4 regions of the Butyrivibrio sp. AD3002 genome follow, and region 2 is predicted to be linked to each of the others. Evidence: predicted binding sites of a transcription regulator. Region 2 holds the regulator's gene; each other region holds the start of a gene.
The links. The regulator HrcA, encoded in region 2, represses chaperone genes, less so after heat shock. The targets are predictions, from matches to a motif close to TGTTAGCACTCNNNNNNNNNGAGTGCTAACA.

Region 1 (4,957 bases), on a different contig from region 2:
AAGACAGAGGATGGCATTTTCAAGGATGGTATACAGATCGGTGCTGATGAGCTTGTAAAATATATTAAAAGTGGTAAAAAAGCACTTTCATCACCTCCTGAAACCCTGGAATACACGGAATTCTTTGCGGACCAGTTGCGTTCAGCACATCACATGATATATATCGCGCTTACTACCAGCATGAGCGATGATTATTACAGAGCTATGGAGGCTTCAAAAGCTTTTGATAATGTGACGGTAATCAATTCAGAATCACTTTCCAGTACACTTGGAATACTTGTGCTTATAGCAATTAAGCTCGCACAAAGGGATACACCGGTAGAAGAGATTGTAGCCGAACTTGAGTATGTAAAGAAAAGGCTTAAGTGTAGCTTTATTGTTGACAGCACTGATTTCATGATGCGTAACGGCCGTATAAGTGCCGGTATGAACAGAGTGGCAGAATCTATGAGCATCAGACCCTGCCTTAAAATTAAGGATGATCTGACGGGAATAGGCGGACTTATGATAGGAAACAGATGGACTGCATACAAAAGCTATATCAGAAGAGCCTTCCCGGTTGATCAGATTCCGGATTCCGACGTTGTATTTATTACCTATGTTGACCTTGATGAAGATACACTTCTTAGAATCAAGAAGGAAATCAGTCGCTTTGCTTATTTCGAAAATGTGGTATTCCAACAGGCTTCTGCTGCAATTTCTTCAAACTGCGGCCCCGGCTCTTTTGGTATTCTGTATTTTATTAAGGGTAATAAATCTTATAATGTTTCATCCATACTTCCGGTAGATATGGATGAGGGCATTATGAATGATATTGAAGAGCAGGCAGCCACTAACACAGGTGCCGAAAGCAACGCGAAAGGAGCGGATGCAGCTGAGAGTGATGAGCCCGCCTGGTATGAGAGCCTTGAAGGGATAGATGGAGAAATTGCTATACAAAACAGCGGTTCCGAGGATTCCTTTAAAATGGTACTGAAAATATTCTATGATTCCATAGATGAAAGATCAGAGGAATTAAAGAATGCATTTGAAGGTGAGGACTGGCAAAACTTCACGATTAAAATACATGCATTAAAGAGTTCTTCTAAGCTGGTTGGGGCCATGGAACTGTCAAAGAAGGCGGAAGCCCTTGAGATGGCAGGGAAAGAAGGAAACATAGAATTTATACGTGATAACTACGAAGATTTTATGGAAAAGTATCTGGAATATACCAATATACTTTCACCGCTTTATGAAAGCAAGGAAAGCAGCAGTGATGCCGGCGAGACAAAGCCGATGGCGGATGCTTTCCTTATGGAGAGTGTTTATGAGGCCGTTGCGGAAGCTGCAGATAATATGGACAGCGACGCCATAGAAGAGGCGCTTTTGGAACTTTCTGATTATGACGTGCCTGATGAGGATAAAGATAAAATTGCTGAGATAAAAAAATTTGCTTCGAAGTATGACTATGATGGAATCACAAATCTGATTAATCCTCAGTAATTGAAAGGATCTGTAAATTATTATGGAAACTATCACTCGGATTAATGATGCGGTTAATTCCTTTGCATGGGGAACTTTCGGACTGGTACTTTTGCTTGGTACCGGTCTGATTTGCACGTTTATTACCGGTGTTTTTCAGGTTGCGCATTTACGTCACTGGTGGGGAAAGACATTTGGAGCGATAAAGGGTGAAGCCCGCATTATCAATGATGCAGGTGCTCTGTCACAGTTTCGTGCATTTTGTATGGCACTTTGCTCAACAATAGGTACAGGAAATATTGCGGGAGTATCCACGGCTATCTGCGTAGGAGGACCGGGAGCTGTATTTTGGATGTGGATAGCGGCATTTCTTGGGATGATGACCAAGTACTCGGAAAACGTACTGGGACTATATTACAGGAGAAGAAATTCTGAAGGTGCATGGTCCGGAGGCCCTATGTATTACCTTGAAGACGGACTTGGAAGTATAAAAAAATGTAAACAGATCGGAAAAATACTGGCTGTTGCCTTCTGTATTTTTACAGTACTTGCATCCTTTGGAATAGGGAATCTCAGTCAGATAAATAAGATAACACTAAATATGGAGGCCGCATTTCTTGCCGATGTTGATATGGGAACCTTCTGGGGTGCCCCTATATTGGACTGGTGGATTGGCGTTGTACTTATGCTTGTCGGAGCTGTGATTATAATGGGAGGATTCAGACGACTGGCGTATGTCTCCGAGACACTGGTACCTGTAATGTCAATAGCTTATATTGCCGGGTGCCTAATCATTATCTTATGCAATATCGAGGCTATTCCGGCTGTATTCAGATCGATATTTCACTTTGCACTTGGTCCTGATGCCTTGAAAGGCGGAGCGGTTGGGACAGCGGTCCAGGTAGCGATGAATACAATAAAAAGCGGATGTAAGAGAGGTGTCTTCTCAAACGAAGCAGGACTCGGCTCTTCAGTAATGGCTCATGTTAATACCTGTGCCAGGGAACCCGTGAAGCAGGGGATGTGGGGAATGGCAGAAGTATTTCTGGATACCATTATTATCTGTACAATTACTGCAATTGTAGTACTGAGTTCAGGCGCGATTGATCTTAATACAGGTCTGACTGTAGTAGGTACTGATGATGCAACTTTGGTTGCACATGCTTTTAACCAGGTACTTGGTCGCCCCGGAGAAATATTTGTGGTTATTATAATAACGTTATTTGCATTTACAACTGTTATGGGATGGTCATATTACGGAGCGAAAGTTGTGGAATATCTGATCGGTGTTACGTGGGCGAAAATATACCGATTTATATTTATTATTCTTATGGTCTTTGGAGCTGTAATGGAATCATCTCTTGTCTGGGATATTTCCGATACCTTCAATGGACTTATGATGATACCTAATCTTATAGGCGTTCTTGTTTTATCACCGCTTGTCGTAAAGCTTACACGCAATTATGCGGACAGGAGAGTAAGGGGAAAAGATGTTGCACCTATGCTATCATATAATCGTGATATTCAGTCGGAAGCAATTCGTGCGATAAATAAGGGGGCATATTAGTGATGATGAAATTCAATATTTCAAAGTGACGAATCGCTGTAATCCGCATGTTTTCAGGCATGTGGATTATTTTTAAAAAAAATTAGCACTCACTTGACAAGAGTGCTAACAAGTGTTATAACAGTTATAGAACAAGGGAACAGAAATAAAGGGAGCAATAATAATTGTAATGACTCCGGTTCCGCTGCTCAAAGTAAATAATTTCATTCATATATAAGGAGGTAATTATTATGTTGATGCCTAGTATTTTTGAGGAGAATTTGTTTGATAACTGGTTCGATTTCCCGATGTTTAATGAATTTGACAACACCGAGAGGAAGCTCTATGGCAGGCATGCCGACAGGCTTATGAAGACAGATGTCCATGACAATGAGGATCATTATGAAGTAGATATTGATCTGCCCGGCTTTAAGAAGGAAGATATCAGCCTTGAACTCGACAATGGTTACCTTACCATAAGTGCCACCAAGGGACTTGATAAGGATGAGAAGAACCATAAGGGTAAGATCATCAGACAGGAGCGCTATCAGGGCTCAATGCAGAGAAGCTTCTATGTAGGAGATAACCTTACTGAGGAAGATATCAAGGCAACCTTCAGACATGGCGTACTTAGTCTCAATGTACCTAAGAAAGAACAGGCGAAGGTTCCTGAGAAGAAGACAATAATGATCGAAGGATAAGAGATTGTTATTGATTTATAAATTGTTTATGTATTCTTTAACAATATTTAAACATACATAAGGCTTAGTTAATAATGCACCGGCCCTTAAAGTGGTAGAATTATCTATATCACTAAGGGTCGGTGTTTTTATGACGAAACAGTCGGTACTGCAAAAAATACGTACGGTATTTATAGTGCTTAGCGTCATTTGTCTGCTGGTTGCCGTCATGTTCCTTCGGCAGTTCGTGACGACTGATGATAACACCTCGATGGTTGGACCTGTTTACAAAGGAGAGGTACAGCATCGAGTTCTTTTGCTGTCTTCTTATACTTCCCAGTATTATACATTTGAGCCGCAGATAGAGGGACTTAGACAGAGCCTCGATCCTAACGGTATAGAATTTGATGTTATGTTCATGGATGCCAAGAAGCATGCATCCAATGAGGATGTCGAGACTTTTCACAATTACTTTATTCAAAGAGTTAATTTAAAAAATGATTATGATGGCGTTATTCTGGCAGACGATGAGGCTGTTAAATTTGCCATGAAATATAAGGAAGAACTCTTTACGGATATTCCGGTTGTGTTCTTTGGTGTCAACAACATGACACTGGCACAGATGGCTGTTGAGCGCTATGAAATGTATGGCTTTTATGAAAATGATTACCTTACAAATACAATAGAGCTTTCAATGAAGATGATGCCTGATAGAAAAGTATACTATGGCATACATGATAATTCTCCTGCCGGCCTTGCTGACATGGTTCTTTATAACCGTGAGAAAAGTAAGCATCCCGACTATACCTTTAATGAGATAAATATAGCTAAACTTCCTTTTGAAAAATTGCATGAAGAATTAAAGTCAATTTCCAGTGATGCTGTGCTCATTTATATGACCTGCTTTAAGGATTCATCCGGAGTGGTTCATTCCACAAATGAGATGACCAATATTATAACTGCAACTACCAAGGTTCCGATTATGCGCAATTATTCAAGCGGCATGAGTGATGGTGTTCTTGGTAGTGTCGGCATGGATTTTACTGCCCAGGCAAGTTATGCGGGAGCATTGATGGCTGACCTTCTTGCTAACAGGCATGTTGATGAGCAGTTCCTTTCAATTGAAACACCCTATACCTCAGAGTTCGACTATCAGCTCATGAAGAAATTCGGTATAGATGAAAAGCTTCTTCCCAAGGATGCTGAAGTATTCAACAGACCTCTGACCTTCTTCGATATGTATGGAAAGATATTCCCGGCTGTTGGAATG
Region 2 (4,957 bases):
CCACCAAGGTCGTATACCATGATCTTCTGCTCTTTTTCGTTATCAAGACCGTAAGCAAGAGCTGCTGCTGTAGGCTCGTTGATAATACGCTTTACTTCAAGACCTGCAATCTTACCTGCATCCTTTGTAGCCTGACGCTGTGCGTCATTGAAGTATGCGGGAACTGTGATTACTGCCTCTGTTACTTTTTCGCCGAGATACTGTTCTGCGTCTGCCTTCAGCTTCTGAAGGATCATAGCTGAAATCTGCTGAGGAGAATACTTCTTGCCGTCGATTGTGCGGCCGTTGTCTGTACCCATATCTCTCTTGATTGATGAGATTGTGTTCTCAGCGTTTGTTACTGCCTGACGCTTAGCGGGCTCACCTACGAGACGCTCGCCATTCTTTGTGAAAGCTACAATTGAAGGTGTTGTTCTTGCACCCTCAGCGTTAGCGATAACGGTGGGCTGACCACCTTCCATAACAGCTACGCAGCTGTTGGTTGTTCCTAAATCGATACCTATGATCTTACTCATTTTATTTTCCTCCGTTTAATTTCAAGACCCCTCATCCGGCACTTCGTGCCACCTTCTCCCAAGGGAGAAGGCTTATTTGAGGTGGCATTTCTTGTAAAATTGTTCTATATATTACTTCGCAACGGCAACCATGCTGTGTCTGAGCACTGTGTCGTGATACATATAACCCTTCTGAAGCTCCTGTGCCACGAATCCTTCCTCGACATCTTCGCTCTCAACCTGCATTACAGCGTTGTGGAAATTAGGATCAAATTCCTTTCCAACGGCTTCGATGGGAGTTACACCAAGATCCTCAATCTGCTTCATAAGCTGCTTGTATATCATATTCATTCCGTCTGCAAAAGCGGAATTCTTCTCTTCTTCAGGGACAGCAGCAAGTCCTCTTTCGAAGTTATCTACAACAGGGAGAATTTTCTCAAGTACACTGGATGCTCCCTGGTTGAACATCTGCGCCTTTTCTCTGTCGGTTCTTGTTCTGAAGTTCTCAAACTCAGCAAGCTGGCGCATGTATTTATCCTGCATCTCTTCGAACTTTTCTTTGTAAGGGTTCTTCTTTTCTTTTTTACCGAAAAGACCTTTCTTCTCACCCTCGGCGTTTTCAGTGTTCTCGGCACCTTCTACGTTCTCAGCGGCCTCTGCTACAGCTTCGGCAGCCTCTTCCTCTGCGGCCTCGGCAACCTTGTTTGCTGCATCAGCTACCTTTTTAGCCTTCTCGGCAACTTCCTGCTGAAGTTCCTTTGCAGTTTTCTTACCGGACACTGTATTTGTATCCTTCTTAACTTCCTTACTCACTTAAATACTCCTTATGGTTCTATTCTTTTTTATATAAATCATCCAGAGCTCTCATCATATTCTTAAGTGCTCCGACAACTTTGTCGTAATCCATTCGCTTAGGTCCGATAACTCCTACCGTTCCTCTCATGCCCTCTCCGAGATCGTAGGTCGCTGTTACAACGCTGCAATCCTTCATGGACTGAACCGGAGACTCATTACCGATGTAAACCTGTATACCTGTCTCCTCTGAGGAGGACTGAAGCGCATTCTCAACGATACTTGTAAGATCGCTCTTATCCTCAAAAGTGGTTATGAGGTCACTTGCTCTCTCCTTATCAGCAAGCTCGGGATATCTGAAAATGTTGTTCGCACCGCTGGTGTAAATCTGAAGGTCCTCATCCTCCGTAATGGCATCTCCGGCTGTATCGAGTATCTTGTCGATTATCTCGCTGTGGATACCCGCCTCCTGCTTCATCGCAGTTATAAGTCCGAGGTTAATGTCCTCTATGGAAAGTCCTGCAAGTCTGGTATTAAGCAGGATATTGAGCTTAAGCATATCCGCTTCGGAAAGCTCCTGCTCCACCTCAACCATTCGGTTCTTAATTACGTTTCCTTCTATTACTATAGTGGTAAGAATGTGTTCCTCATCCACTCTGGAAAGCTGTACGAATTTCAGCTTATTCCTTCTGATCATGGGTGCTGAGATCATTGAAGCGTAGTTGGTATCAACCGCCAGGGTCTTAGCAACCTGCTTAAGGAGCTTCTCAAGCTTCTCTTCTTTATCAAGAAGCATCTCCTTCATGTTCTCAACTTCCTGTTCCTTCTCAGCGAGCATCTCATCTACATAAACTCTGTAGCCCTGATCTGACGGAATACGTCCCGCGGAAGTATGAGGCTGCAATATAAGTCCCATCTCCTCAAGATCCGCCATCTCGTTTCTGATGGTAGCCGAACTGAGATTAAGATCCGTGTACTTGGAAATCGTCCTACTGCCCACTGGCTCGCCTGTCTCGAGGTAATTGCGAACAATTGCATGCAGTATTTTCTTTTTTCTGTCATCCAGTTGCATCACAAACCTCCTTTTTGATGTGTTAGCACTCAACGTCATTGAGTGCTAACATCTTCTGAGAATAAATTACCACTATAAATTATTAATGTCAATAAAAAACCCCAAGGATTTCTCCCTGGGGACGAATAATCTACATATATGTGATAAAGTCCCGGCCTGCAGCAAGCAAGCTTGCCAGGCCGGGACCTTCCATCCTTGTTTATCACATCCCAAAATCAGCATGAACCTCGCCGTTAACAACGAAGTATACTCTTTCCTCTTCGGGCTTTACATAAAGCTCAAGAGTCTTGATCTCGGAAACTTTTCTTCCCATATCATACTGCCATACATTCTTGGCATTCTCGATAAAGGTGTCATATGTAACGCTCTTATCAGCATACTGAAGAACGATATTTGTCTTTGTTGCAGGAGCCTTTGCAGCTGTTGTCTTCTTTGCTGCGGGCTTCTTAGCTGCTGTAGCCTTCTTTGCTGCAGGCTTCTTAGCTGCGGGCTTAGCTGCTGCCTTAGTCTCAGTCTTCTTGGCTGCTGCCTTGGTTGCTGTAGCCTTTTTAGCAGGTGCTGCCTTCTTTGCTGCAGGCTTCTTTGCTGCGGGCTTCTTCTCTTCCTTCTTATCAGCTGCCTTGGTCTCAGTCTTCTTAGCTGCTGTCTTAGTTGCTGTAGCCTTCTTTGCTGCGGGCTTCTTAGCTGCTGCCTTCTTTGCTGCGGGCTTCTTAGCTGCTGTAGCCTTCTTCTCCTCAGCCTTAGGTGCCTCTGCCTCAGCAGGCTTTACTTCATCCTTCTTTTCTGCAGCAATTACCGGTTTCTTGATAGTCGCAATCGGCTTTAAAGCTGCTTCTCTCAACTTGTCTTCAGCCATATCTCCCTCTCTTTCCGTAAGGAACGCGTGTTATGCGTTTTTGCAAATTTATCATTACGTTTTTGAGTTTAGTACATATTCTAAAAAAAGTCAACATTTATGCGCTTTTAGACCAGATTCTATTCTTGAAAGCGCCTTTTTAAGCACTTCCATGGAGGACGCAAACGAAATTCTCACGAATCCTGGGGCAAAATAAGCACTTCCGGGCATCATTGCAACACCATATTTTTCCAACAAATATTCGCATAATCGTGTATCGTCATCTATAATTCCGTAACCCTCGTATTCTTTTCCGAGAAAAGCACGGATATCGAAGAACGCATAGAAGGCTCCCTGGATCTCATGGCAGATGACACCGGGTATCTCACGCAGTTTTTCCTGAACAAAGTCTCTGCGCTTCTCAAACTCTGATCTCATGAGCTCGACAGAATCCTGGGGCCCACAAAGCGCCTCAACCGCCGCATACTGAGAAATGCTGGGAGGTGTGGTCGTTGTCTGGCTCTGCACCTTCACCGCTGCGCCAATGACATCGGCTCTGCCGCAGACGTATCCAAGTCTCCAGCCTGTCATGGAGTATGTCTTGGAAAAACCGTTAACCACGATAGTTCTGTCCTTCATCCCCTCAAACGCTGAAATGCTTTTGTGGCGATTCTCACCGTATATTATTTTTTCATAGATTTCATCGGAAATAACAAAGATATCCCTGCTGATCGCAAGGTCAGAGAGCCCCTTCAGCTCATCCTCGCCGTAAACCTTGCCGGTGGGATTGTCCGGGGTACATATTATAACAGCCTTGGTGTGCTCATTTATCGCACTCTCAATGGCTTCAAGATCAAGAGAAAAATCGTCCTTCCTCTTCACAAGAACGGGCTTTGCGCCTGCAAGAGCTACCATATCGGGATAGCTGACATAGCACGGAATGGGGATTATGACCTCATCACCCTCGCCCGCAGCAGCGCACAGCGCACCAAACAGCGCCTGCTTCGCACCGACGGTCACTGCCACCTCATTCATCTCATAGGTGACGCCGTTGTCCTTTTTCATCTTCTCGATTATCGCCTCCCGAAGCGATGCGATACCGTTTCCGGTGGTGTATTTGGTGAAATTCTCATTGATTGCCCGTATTCCCGCTTCTTTGATATTGTCCGGCGTGGGGAAATCGGGCTCGCCCACATTGAGAGAAACTATGTCCTCTCCCTTCCGCCTAAGCTCCTCCACCTTTCCGAAGAGAGCCGTGGTCGGGGACATTTTTACCGCCGCCATTCTCGTAGATAATGTTGTGCTCATACTTTTTTCATACTCCTCATCCGTCAGCTTCGCTGACACCTTCTCCATAAATGGAGAAGGCATAACTACTTGTTACTTTATAAGCATCCTTCTAATTTTATGGTACGCCTTCCTGATGAACCTTCCCACCGTAATATCCAGCTTATGATACAGCCTTGAAAAAGCTGTAATGGGTGGCATTACCAGATAATCATACTCTCCTATATGCTTAAGAAGGTACTCCGGATAACTTCCGTCGACCTCCGTACGCTCAAATCTCGCATCCCTTCCGAAGATGTCCCTGCCGAGCACCAGATTATCCATGGTCTCAGCCAGAATCTCGCGGTCGTTGTATTCCTGATGCGCAGCCGCTTTTACCTTGACGCCTATCCTCTCGACGGGATTGGTCTCGTGCCTTCCGCCCATGTAGCCGAAGTGCCAGCCGCCGTCAGCGACTCTGACAGACCTTTTATCGCA
Region 3 (4,957 bases), on a different contig from region 2:
AAAATGCCGAGCCGGACGTATCTGAGTTTGTAGTTGCTATCGAAGAAGAGCCGGATACAGTGGATTTTCAGTGCACGTCCATTCACTACACAGTTGCACAGAATGTATTCGACCGTCTGGTAGAGATGGAAAACAATGCCCATGGAAGCGCGGTTGTTCTGCCATCTCTGGCAAAGGACTGGGAAGTGTCTGATGACGGTATGACCTACACATTTCACCTTCGCGAGGGTGTAACCTTCAGTAACGGATCACCGCTTACGGCTTCGGATGTGCTGTATTCATTTACCCGTCTTCTGACTCATCCTGATTCCTGCAATCAGGATATCATTGATAATATTGCAGGTGCCGCTAAATTAGAAGCCGGTGAGACTGATCAGCTGGAAGGCTTTAAGATTTTGGGAGATCTTGATTTTTCCATTACTTTAGAGGAACCTTTTGCGGCATTTTTGCCATGCCTATCCATGCCCGGTGCATCTATTATGGATGAAGCGACAACTGTTGAGGCAGGGGACCGTTTTGGGACGGAGCCCGAATGGACAGTCGGAACCGGCTCCTTCGTTCTATGGAAATGGAATAAGGGAGAAGGTATGCTGCTCAAAGCAAATAAGAATTGCTGGAACGGAGTACCTAAGTGCGAAGGACTGGATCTGAGATTCCTGTCAGAGGCAGAAGATATTGAGGCATTATTTGAAAAGGGTGAACTGGATATCCTGGATCTGGATGGCCTTGGCAGCGATGCTGATAAATATCTGAATGATAGTTCGTATAAAGATCGTTTGTTCCGCGCGCACCCGGTAGGAATCACCTATATCGCGCTTAATGAGTCCATAGAACCATTAAATAATGTGGCTGTACGTAAGGCACTGCAGATGGCGCTGGACAGACAGGCACTTCTGGACAGCAGCAGGAATGGAAGGGGAGAGATTGAGCAGGGAATATTCCCTCATGGCCTTAGCGGTTACAATGAGGATCTTCCCGAGATTGCCTATGATCCTGATGAAGCGGCGGCGCTCCTTGCTGATGCGGGGTATGGGGACGGATTTGAAATGACAATCAGTGTTAAATCTTCTGTAGCCGACTGGGAAAAGTCTATGATGGAATCAGTAGCATCCATGTGGGAAAAGATAGGAGTTAAAGCTACTGTGGAGGTAATCGATGACTCCGAATGGATGACCCTTCGAAAGAGCGGACAGCTTACCTGCTACGAGGCAACCTGGACAGCAGATTTTAACGATCCCGATAATTTCATTTATACATTTTTCGGAAATAAGGAGAACACAACCTTCAGGAGCCTTTGCTACCCGCGTGAGGACATCATGAAACGGGTTACCGATGCCCGTGCCATTACGGATAAGGATGAGCGCATCAAGGAATACAGAGACTTGGAGAAGACGATTATTCAGGATGAAGCTGCGTGGATTCCGCTGTTTTCACGAATCCGATACTATGTGAAGAGTGAAAAGCTGGATGGCATTAAGGCATCCTGGAATGGCTCAGTGAAGAATAATTATAGAAACATGTCGAAAAAGTTAAAGACTATATATTGACCATGACATCACTTCGATGAACCGGAAAGAATTATTAGCACTCTCTATTGACGAGTGCTAATAATCGTGTTATAACAGTTGTAGAACAGAATATAATACAAAATTTCAGTCAGGAAGAACTACTAACCGGTAAAAGAGGTGATAGTTATGAAGATAGACAGATTTACACAAAAATCAATTGAGGCTGTCCAGAACATGGAGAAGGTTGCGGTTGACTACGGCAATCAGGAAATCGAGCAGGAGCATCTTTTATACAGCCTGCTGACCATAGAGGACAGTATTATTCCGAAACTCATTGAGAAGATGGGTATCGATAATAAGGTGTTCCTGGCAAGAGTTGATGAAGCTCTGAAAAAGAGAACCAAGGTGCAGGGAGGAAGCCCGTATGTGGGTGCCGGCCTTAACAAGGTACTCCTTAAGAGTGAGGATGAGATGAAGGCGATGGGCGATGAATATGTGTCAGTTGAGCACATATTCCTTGCGATGCTTCACTATCCTAACAAAGAGATTATCAATATATTCCAGGCATTCGGAATCGACAGGAACAGATTCCTTAAGGCACTGTCCGAGGTGAGAGGCAATCAGAAGGTGACCTCCGACAATCCTGAGGCCACCTACGATACGCTTGAAAAATACGGAACAGAGCTTGTGGCCAAGGCAAAGGCGCAGAAGCTTGAGCCCGTTATCGGAAGAGACGCCGAGATAAGAAATGTCGTAAGAATTTTGTCCAGAAAGACCAAGAACAATCCTGTTCTCATCGGTGAGCCCGGTGTAGGTAAGACGGCGGTGGTTGAGGCGCTTGCGCAGAGAATTGCAGAGGGCGACGTGCCTGAGAACCTGAAGGATAAGAAAATCTTTTCACTTGATATGGGTTCACTTGTTGCGGGCGCCAAGTACCGCGGTGAGTTCGAGGAGAGACTTAAGGCAGTTCTACAGGACGTCAAGGAATCCGACGGCGAGATAATTCTTTTCATAGATGAGCTTCATACAATAGTGGGTGCGGGAAAAACAGATGGCGCGCTTGATGCGGGCAATATGCTTAAGCCCATGCTTGCAAGAGGCGAACTTCACTGTATCGGTGCGACAACGCTTAATGAATACAGACAGTACATTGAGAAGGATGCTGCTCTTGAGAGACGTTTCCAGCCTGTAATGGTTTCGGAGCCTACAGTTGAAGATACCATAAGCATCCTCAGAGGCCTGAAGGATCGATATGAGGTTTATCACGGTGTTAAGATCATGGACTCGGCGCTCGTTAGTGCAGCGACACTCAGTAACAGATACATATCCGACAGATTCCTTCCCGATAAGGCAATCGATCTGGTGGATGAGGCCTGTGCACTTATAAAGACCGAGATGGACTCTATGCCTGCAGAGCTTGATGAGATGAACAGGAAGATCATGCAGATGCAGATTGAGGAGACAGCTCTGAAAAAAGAGGATGATTCCTTAAGTAAGGAGAGACTCGAAAATCTTCAAAAAGAACTGGCAGAATTAAAGGACAGTTTTGATACACAGAAGGCACAGTGGACCAATGAAAAAGAAGCTGTGGACAGGCTTGCGGTAATTCGTGAAGAGATTGAGAGCGCGAACAGCGAGCTGATGATTGCCCAGAGAAGGGGCGATTTTGAGAAGGCCAGTGAACTTCAGTACGGAAGAATTCCCGAACTGAAGAAACAGCTCGAAGAGGAAGAGCAGAAGGTTGGATCGAAGGACATGTCTCTTGTCCATGAGAGAGTATCCGATGAAGAGATAGCCCGGATTATTTCAAGATGGACAGGTATTCCTGTTGCCAAGCTGACTGAGAGTGAGAGAAATAAGACTCTTCACCTTGAGGATGAACTTCATAAGAGAGTCATCGGACAGGATGAAGCTGTGACCAAGGTTTCCGAAGCTATCATGCGTTCAAAGGCTGGTATTAAGGATCCCGGCAAACCGATCGGCTCGTTTATGTTCCTTGGACCCACAGGTGTAGGTAAGACGGAACTGGCTAAGAGTCTTGCGGCTTCGCTTTTTGACGATGAGAACAATATCGTAAGAATTGATATGAGTGAGTACATGGAGAAGTTCAGCGTGTCCAGACTTATTGGAGCACCTCCCGGATATGTGGGATATGAGGAGGGCGGTCAGCTCACTGAGGCGGTTCGCAGGAAGCCCTATGCGGTTGTACTTTTTGATGAAGTGGAAAAAGCGCACCCCGATGTATTCAATGTACTTCTGCAGATACTTGATGATGGACGTGTTACTGATTCTCAGGGAAGGACTGTGGACTTTAAGAATACAATTCTCATCATGACTTCCAATATCGGTGCGCCCTACCTTCTTGACGGAATTCAGGAGGATGGCAGCATAAGCAAGGAAGCAGAGGACCTTACGATGAACGAGCTGCATGCGCGCTTCAGACCGGAGTTCCTTAACAGACTTGATGAGATGATTCTGTTTAAGCCGCTGACCAAGGACAATATCAGCGGAATCGTTAAACTGATCGTTGACGATCTTAACAGGAGACTTTCGGACAGAGAGATTAGCATTCGTCTTACACCTGCAGCTGAGCAGTTTGTTGCGGACAATGCCTATGATGCAAATTACGGTGCAAGACCCGTTAAGAGATTTGTGCAAAAGCATGTTGAAACTCTCTCCGCAAAGCTTATACTTGAAGATAAGGTTATGCCACACGATGTAATTGAAATCGATGTGGAAGGTGATGCGCTTGTCGCACGTGCAATAAAAGTTTGATAAATATTATTGCCTTCTCCGAGGGGGCGCTCGACGTCCGGGGTTGCTACTCATCCGGGGGATGAGTGCTTAGCAACGACCGGAGTGGAACGGAGACCGTCGGTTTAGCGCGGACCGAAGCGGAGCGAAGACAGGTGGCGCGAAGCGCCGGATGAGGGGGCCGCATGATACCGAAAGATCCAATAATGCTACTTAGTTACATAAACACCCAGCTCAGGGACAATTACAGCAGTCTCGACGCACTTGCGGAAGGGCTTGATATAGGAAAAGATGAGCTGGATGGGATTGTAGCAAAACTTAATGGGATTGGATATGTTTATAATCCGGATTCCAATAAGTTTGCCTGAAATTTTATATATAAAAAACCGCATGAATTCAAGGTTTATTACGTATTGAGTAAGAGGATGTCAAATATTGGCATCCTCTTTTCATATATTGCGAATTTGTTGACAAAATGTGATAAAGGCAAGCGCACTTTCTGGTAAGCGTTTGGGCAATATTTCCCCTTATAATTAATCAACTTGCTGTGTAATATAGGGGGATTGCACAACGTCGACAAAATTTTAAAGGAGGATGTGTAAGGTATGCACAAAAGGTATTGGGGTATGTCATCTGTTTTGATGGCAGCAGTCCTCGCTGTATCATCTGTCAATGTAAGTACGCTACCGGTTAAT
Region 4 (4,957 bases), on a different contig from region 2:
AGCCAACGGATTGCCTTTATACCTGTATTAGCCATAACCACTTGATAGGAATCCTTAAGCCAGTCACGAATCATCTGCATATAGGCCACATCATCATCCACTATAAGCACGACTTTTCGTGTCTGCTGCAACATTCTCTGACTAAATACATCCGACACTGTATCCAGGAACGCCTTCATATCCAAGGGACGTTCAAACCAAGCTGTGATGCACCTTCCCGGTATGGTTTTAATAGCTTCATTGTACTCTTCATGCTTACCAATCAAAATAAGACTTTTTTCCTTCTCCATGCAAAGGTCTTTTAAATATACCAGGAATGAAGCACTATCAGAAACAGTCTCATCCATATAATAAACTATGAGCTCGCAGCTCTCAGTATTGCTTTGTAGCTTTTTCATATCAATCGGTATGTATTTGCTAACACATCCTATTTCAGCAAGCTTCATTTCCATTCCGTGCACCGAAAATGTTTCCTGCGAGCTTAAAATAACCACGTTTTCCTTACCCATTTTTTCCTTACCCATTTGAACCCCCTCAGATGGCATTGGTAATATTACGAATTTCATCCCACTCAAGACTATTCAGATAGATTTTTATCGAAGATATTTTCTTATAGTCTTCAGGCTTTAAAGCACGTTTCATAAGAGAATCCACTATTGACTGAACTATATCAAAGTCTTCTTCTATAGCAAACTCTCTTATTGCCATAAGTGCATCCTGGACCTCCTCATCAGATATTTCTTCCTTCTCCTCCTCTTTTGTCCGATCCAAAAGTGCTTTCTCATGCCTTCTGCATTCTTCAATAAAAGCGATATGATTATTCTTTATAAACTCAATGTTATTTTCATTCGCTGCGTTTTCCATCTCTAAGGCCTTAGCTGATAAAGTCATACATCCTATTATTCTGGATGTACTTTTGAGCCCGTGAGCTTTAATCGTATAATTCTCTATGTCACCTTCTGCAAAACACTTTTCAAGTATTTCAATATTATTCGAAATATGTCTTATAAAAATATCGATTGATGAAAGATATGCCTCGGCAGAAGCACAGTTTTTTATCCCCTCCCGGGCATCGATCAGCGGTTCTTCAATTATCCATTCGGGAAGTTTTTCAAGTTCCCGGTCTATAAATTCATTGTCCTTTGGATCTGTTTTTGAAATATCTGTATTATCATTATCTGAAACTGTTTTACCGGCTGCATTGTCAAAAACTCTGTTTACTCTTGAAAGAAGTTCATCGGCCCTGACCGGTTTTTTAATATAATCGGCCGCGCCCATTTCAAGTCCTTTATTCTCGCTCTCTTTACTGTCATCGGAAGTAAGAAAAATAAATGGAACATTCACTCCTGCCTTGGACTTTATCAATCTCTGCAATTCATAGCCTGACATAGAAGGCATCTTAATATCCGAGATAACCATATCCGGAAGGTTTCTGACAAACAATTCAACAGCAGCTTCTCCGGAATCAACCAGGATAGTCTCATAATCATTCTTAAGTGCACGATCCGCTATCTTCAGCATCATAAGTTCATCGTCAACTATCAGTATCTTCTTCACTTCGAACCTCCAAGTTTGCTCTCACCAAGACACCATCGTCTAACTGAGCTTACAGGAAAAACATTTTCCGCGGATGCCCCCACTGTGTACATAGAATCCCTACATTATAAATATTTTAGCTTTATATGAACAAAAAAACTATTAACTGCATATTAAATATGTACCAATATAATGAATTTGCTGTAAATCAAAAAGGAAGACAATCTGTTTCGAATAAATCGATAGACTGTCTTCCTATTTTTTTAGATAATGCGATCTATATCTAATTTAACATTATGGTTGATTCATCCTTATGGATTACATCATTCCCATTCCTGCACCGCCTACAGGCATCGGAGGTACGGGCTCCTTGATTGTAGCAACAGCTGCCTCAGTTGTAAGGAAGCTTGATGCAACAGATGTAGCATTCTGAAGGGCACTTCTTGTAACCTTTGCAGGGTCAATGATACCATCCTTGATCATATCAACGTACTCCTCTGAGTATGCGTTGAATCCAATTCCCTTCTTGGACTCCTTAACCTTGTTAACAATTACAGATCCGTCAAGACCGGCATTGTTTGCAATATGGTAAAGAGGAGCTTCGAGTGCCTTAAGAACTACCTTAGCACCTGTCTTCTCATCACCCTCAAGTGAAGCAGCTACCTTCTCAACATCCTTGCAAGCATGAATGTATGCACTACCACCACCAAAGATGATACCTTCCTCAACAGCTGCTCTTGTAGCATTGAGAGCATCCTCCATACGATACTTAGCTTCCTTCATCTCTGTCTCTGTAGCAGCACCTACTCTGATAACTGCAACACCGCCGGCGAGCTTAGCAAGTCTCTCCTGAAGTTTCTCTCTATCAAAATCAGAAGTTGTGTCATCAATCTGCTTCTTGATCTGAGCAACTCTTGCCTGAATGTCGCCCTTATTGCCAAGGCCATCAACGATTGTTGTCTTCTCCTTCTCAACCTTGATGCTCTTAGCACGACCAAGATCATCCATTGTAGTATCCTTAAGCTCAAGACCAAGGTCAGAGCTGATAACCTTACCACCTGTAAGAATAGCGATATCCTCAAGCATAGCCTTTCTTCTGTCACCATAGCCGGGAGCCTTAACAGCAACTACATTGAAGGTTCCGCGGAGCTTGTTAACGATAAGAGTTGTAAGAGCCTCACCGTCAACGTCCTCAGCGATGATAAGAAGCTTAGAACCTGTCTTAACAATCTGCTCAAGAAGAGGAAGAATATCCTGGATATTGGAAATCTTCTTATCTGTGATGAGTATGAAAGGATCATCAAGGTTAGCTTCCATCTTGTCCATATCTGTAGCCATGTAAGCTGAGATATAACCACGATCAAACTGCATACCTTCTACAAGATCAAGCTCTGTGAGCATTGTCTTGGATTCCTCAATTGTGATAACGCCATCATTGGAAACCTTCTCCATAGCGTCAGCGATCATCTGACCAACTTCATCATCACCTGATGAAACAGCGGCAACTCTCATGATCTGATCCTTGCCCTTAACCTTTGTAGCCATCTTGCTGATAGAAGCTACTGCTGCATCTGTAGCCTTCTTCATGCCCTTTCTAAGAACAATAGGGTTAGCTCCTGCTGCAAGATTCTTAACACCTTCATTGATCATAGCCTGTGCAAGTACTGTAGCTGTTGTTGTACCGTCACCTGCTACATCGTTAGTCTTTGTAGCAACTTCCTTAACAAGCTGAGCGCCCATGTTCTCATAAGCATCCTCAAGCTCGATCTCTTTTGCGATTGTAACACCGTCGTTTGTGATTGTGGGTGCACCATAGCTCTTATCAAGAACTACATTTCTTCCCTTAGGTCCGATTGTTACTCTTACTGTATCTGCAAGCTTATTAACGCCTTCTACCATAGCTGTGCGGGCGTCAGCACCGTACTTAATTGTCTTTGCCATTTTTATATGCCTCCGTATATTGTTTTTCCCCTCATCCGCCCTTCGGGCACCTTCTCCCCAAGGAGAAGGCCTAGATGAGATAATTACTTAATGATAGCGAGTATATCGTTCTGCTTAACAATGATGTAGGTAACGTCGTCGAGCTTAACCTCTGTTCCTGCATACTTGGAATAGATAACGTTGTCACCCTTCTTTACCTGCATCTTCACTTCCTTACCATCAACGACTCCGCCGGGGCCTACAGCGATAACCTCTGCCTGCTGCGGCTTCTCCTTCTCTGCACCGGGAAGTACGATTCCTGACTTAGTTGTCTCCTCAGCTTCAAGTGCCTTAAGTACGACTCTGTCTGCAAGTGGTTCTAACTTCATTTTTTTGCCTCCTTATATCTTCAACATATTATTGACTTTTTATTGTTAGCACTCATATGATTCGAGTGCTAATCACCAAGAAATATATTACCACACACGATAAAAAATGCAATACCCACATGTGAATATTTGCAGAAATGCAAAGAAATAGTGTTTTAATTATTATGCTTTGGGCGCGGGATATCCTTGCCCGACAAATCCACATAGTTTTCCTTAAGAGCCTCTGCCCAGTACTGCTCAGGTATTGCCGGCCATCTTACCATTCCCCTGTCCTCCTCACAAAGCTTCATCGCCTGTAGAAGAATGGATTCGCTTAGATCCACACCGGTTCTGATTGTATGCATAGTTATTGCCGCCCATGCAGGTGCATATTCCATAAGACCGCTTGACTGAAATTCCTTAAGGATTTCATGCCTGTCATATTTTACCTGTACCAGTTCTTCCTCCCAACCGGTCTTACCGCTGTGGATAATGGCGAACTCAGCATAGCAGTTCTTATTTCTGGGAAGTCCCATAGCTCCGGGATTCACCGCTCTTTTTTCTCTGTATAAAAAGCACTCCTGTACATGAGTATGTGCATGCAGGAGCATGTTTGTTTTTATTTTATTAAGTGTGCGCTTGGTGTTTCTCTTATCCCCGAATAGAAGTTCCGACGCATTTGACGGTGATCCGTGACAATATTCAAAGCCTGCCGAACCTTTCGGATTCCATATTCCGTAAATCGGAAGTTCCTCAAACAGATTAAAATCCTTCTCTGTCAATTGCTCATATGTATAAAGAAGAGCGCCGCTTCCTGAGCCTTTCATCCAACCGTTCTCACCGGATTTTCTGTAATTCAGCATGCTTTCCTCGCGATTTCCGCGAACAGTATAGCACGTGAAATACTGTCTGAGCACATATATGAGATCCATTGTCTTTCTTACGCCCGGGCAATCCGAAATATAATCTCCAAGTAAAATGTAATTAGTTATCCCCTTCCCCATGCAATAATCTATACAGGCCTGAAGGGCTGAGTGATTTCCATGAATATCACCGAATACTGCAATATCCAATAGTTTCTCCAATCTATTCTCAAGTTTTTTATATTTTTATAATAAGTAGTTAATAGTCAA

Region 1: G596_RS0118435 (Hsp20/alpha crystallin family protein) is a predicted target of HrcA. The motif match lies at 3,109-3,139, and genes of this name have one in related genera.
Region 3: clpB (ATP-dependent chaperone ClpB) is a predicted target of HrcA. The motif match lies at 1,580-1,610, and genes of this name have one in related genera.
Region 4: G596_RS0117490 (co-chaperone GroES) is a predicted target of HrcA. The motif match lies at 3,889-3,919, and genes of this name have one in related genera.

What each region holds. Positions count from the first base shown of each region.
Region 1 is NZ_ATVV01000039.1:9,084-14,040, reverse strand. It holds gene G596_RS22910 (DegV family protein) at 1-1,482, shown strand, start outside; gene G596_RS0118440 (alanine/glycine:cation symporter family protein) at 1,505-3,028, shown strand; gene G596_RS0118435 (Hsp20/alpha crystallin family protein) at 3,259-3,708, shown strand; gene G596_RS24180 (EAL domain-containing protein) at 3,839-4,957, shown strand, end outside.
Region 2 is NZ_ATVV01000002.1:151,142-156,098, forward strand. It holds gene dnaK (molecular chaperone DnaK) at 1-515, opposite strand, end outside; gene grpE (nucleotide exchange factor GrpE) at 627-1,307, opposite strand; gene hrcA (heat-inducible transcriptional repressor HrcA) at 1,327-2,358, opposite strand; gene G596_RS25155 (DUF6465 family protein) at 2,561-3,214, opposite strand; gene G596_RS0103090 (pyridoxal phosphate-dependent aminotransferase) at 3,305-4,549, opposite strand; gene G596_RS0103095 (hypothetical protein) at 4,574-4,957, opposite strand, start outside.
Region 3 is NZ_ATVV01000005.1:110,007-114,963, forward strand. It holds gene G596_RS0105630 (ABC transporter substrate-binding protein) at 1-1,547, shown strand, start outside; gene clpB (ATP-dependent chaperone ClpB) at 1,695-4,283, shown strand; gene G596_RS0105640 (DUF4250 domain-containing protein) at 4,448-4,630, shown strand; gene G596_RS0105645 (endo-1,4-beta-xylanase) at 4,868-4,957, shown strand, end outside.
Region 4 is NZ_ATVV01000033.1:18,230-23,186, reverse strand. It holds gene G596_RS0117505 (response regulator) at 1-524, opposite strand, end outside; gene G596_RS24150 (response regulator transcription factor) at 535-1,557, opposite strand; gene groL (chaperonin GroEL) at 1,855-3,477, opposite strand; gene G596_RS0117490 (co-chaperone GroES) at 3,561-3,845, opposite strand; gene G596_RS0117485 (metallophosphoesterase family protein) at 4,001-4,897, opposite strand.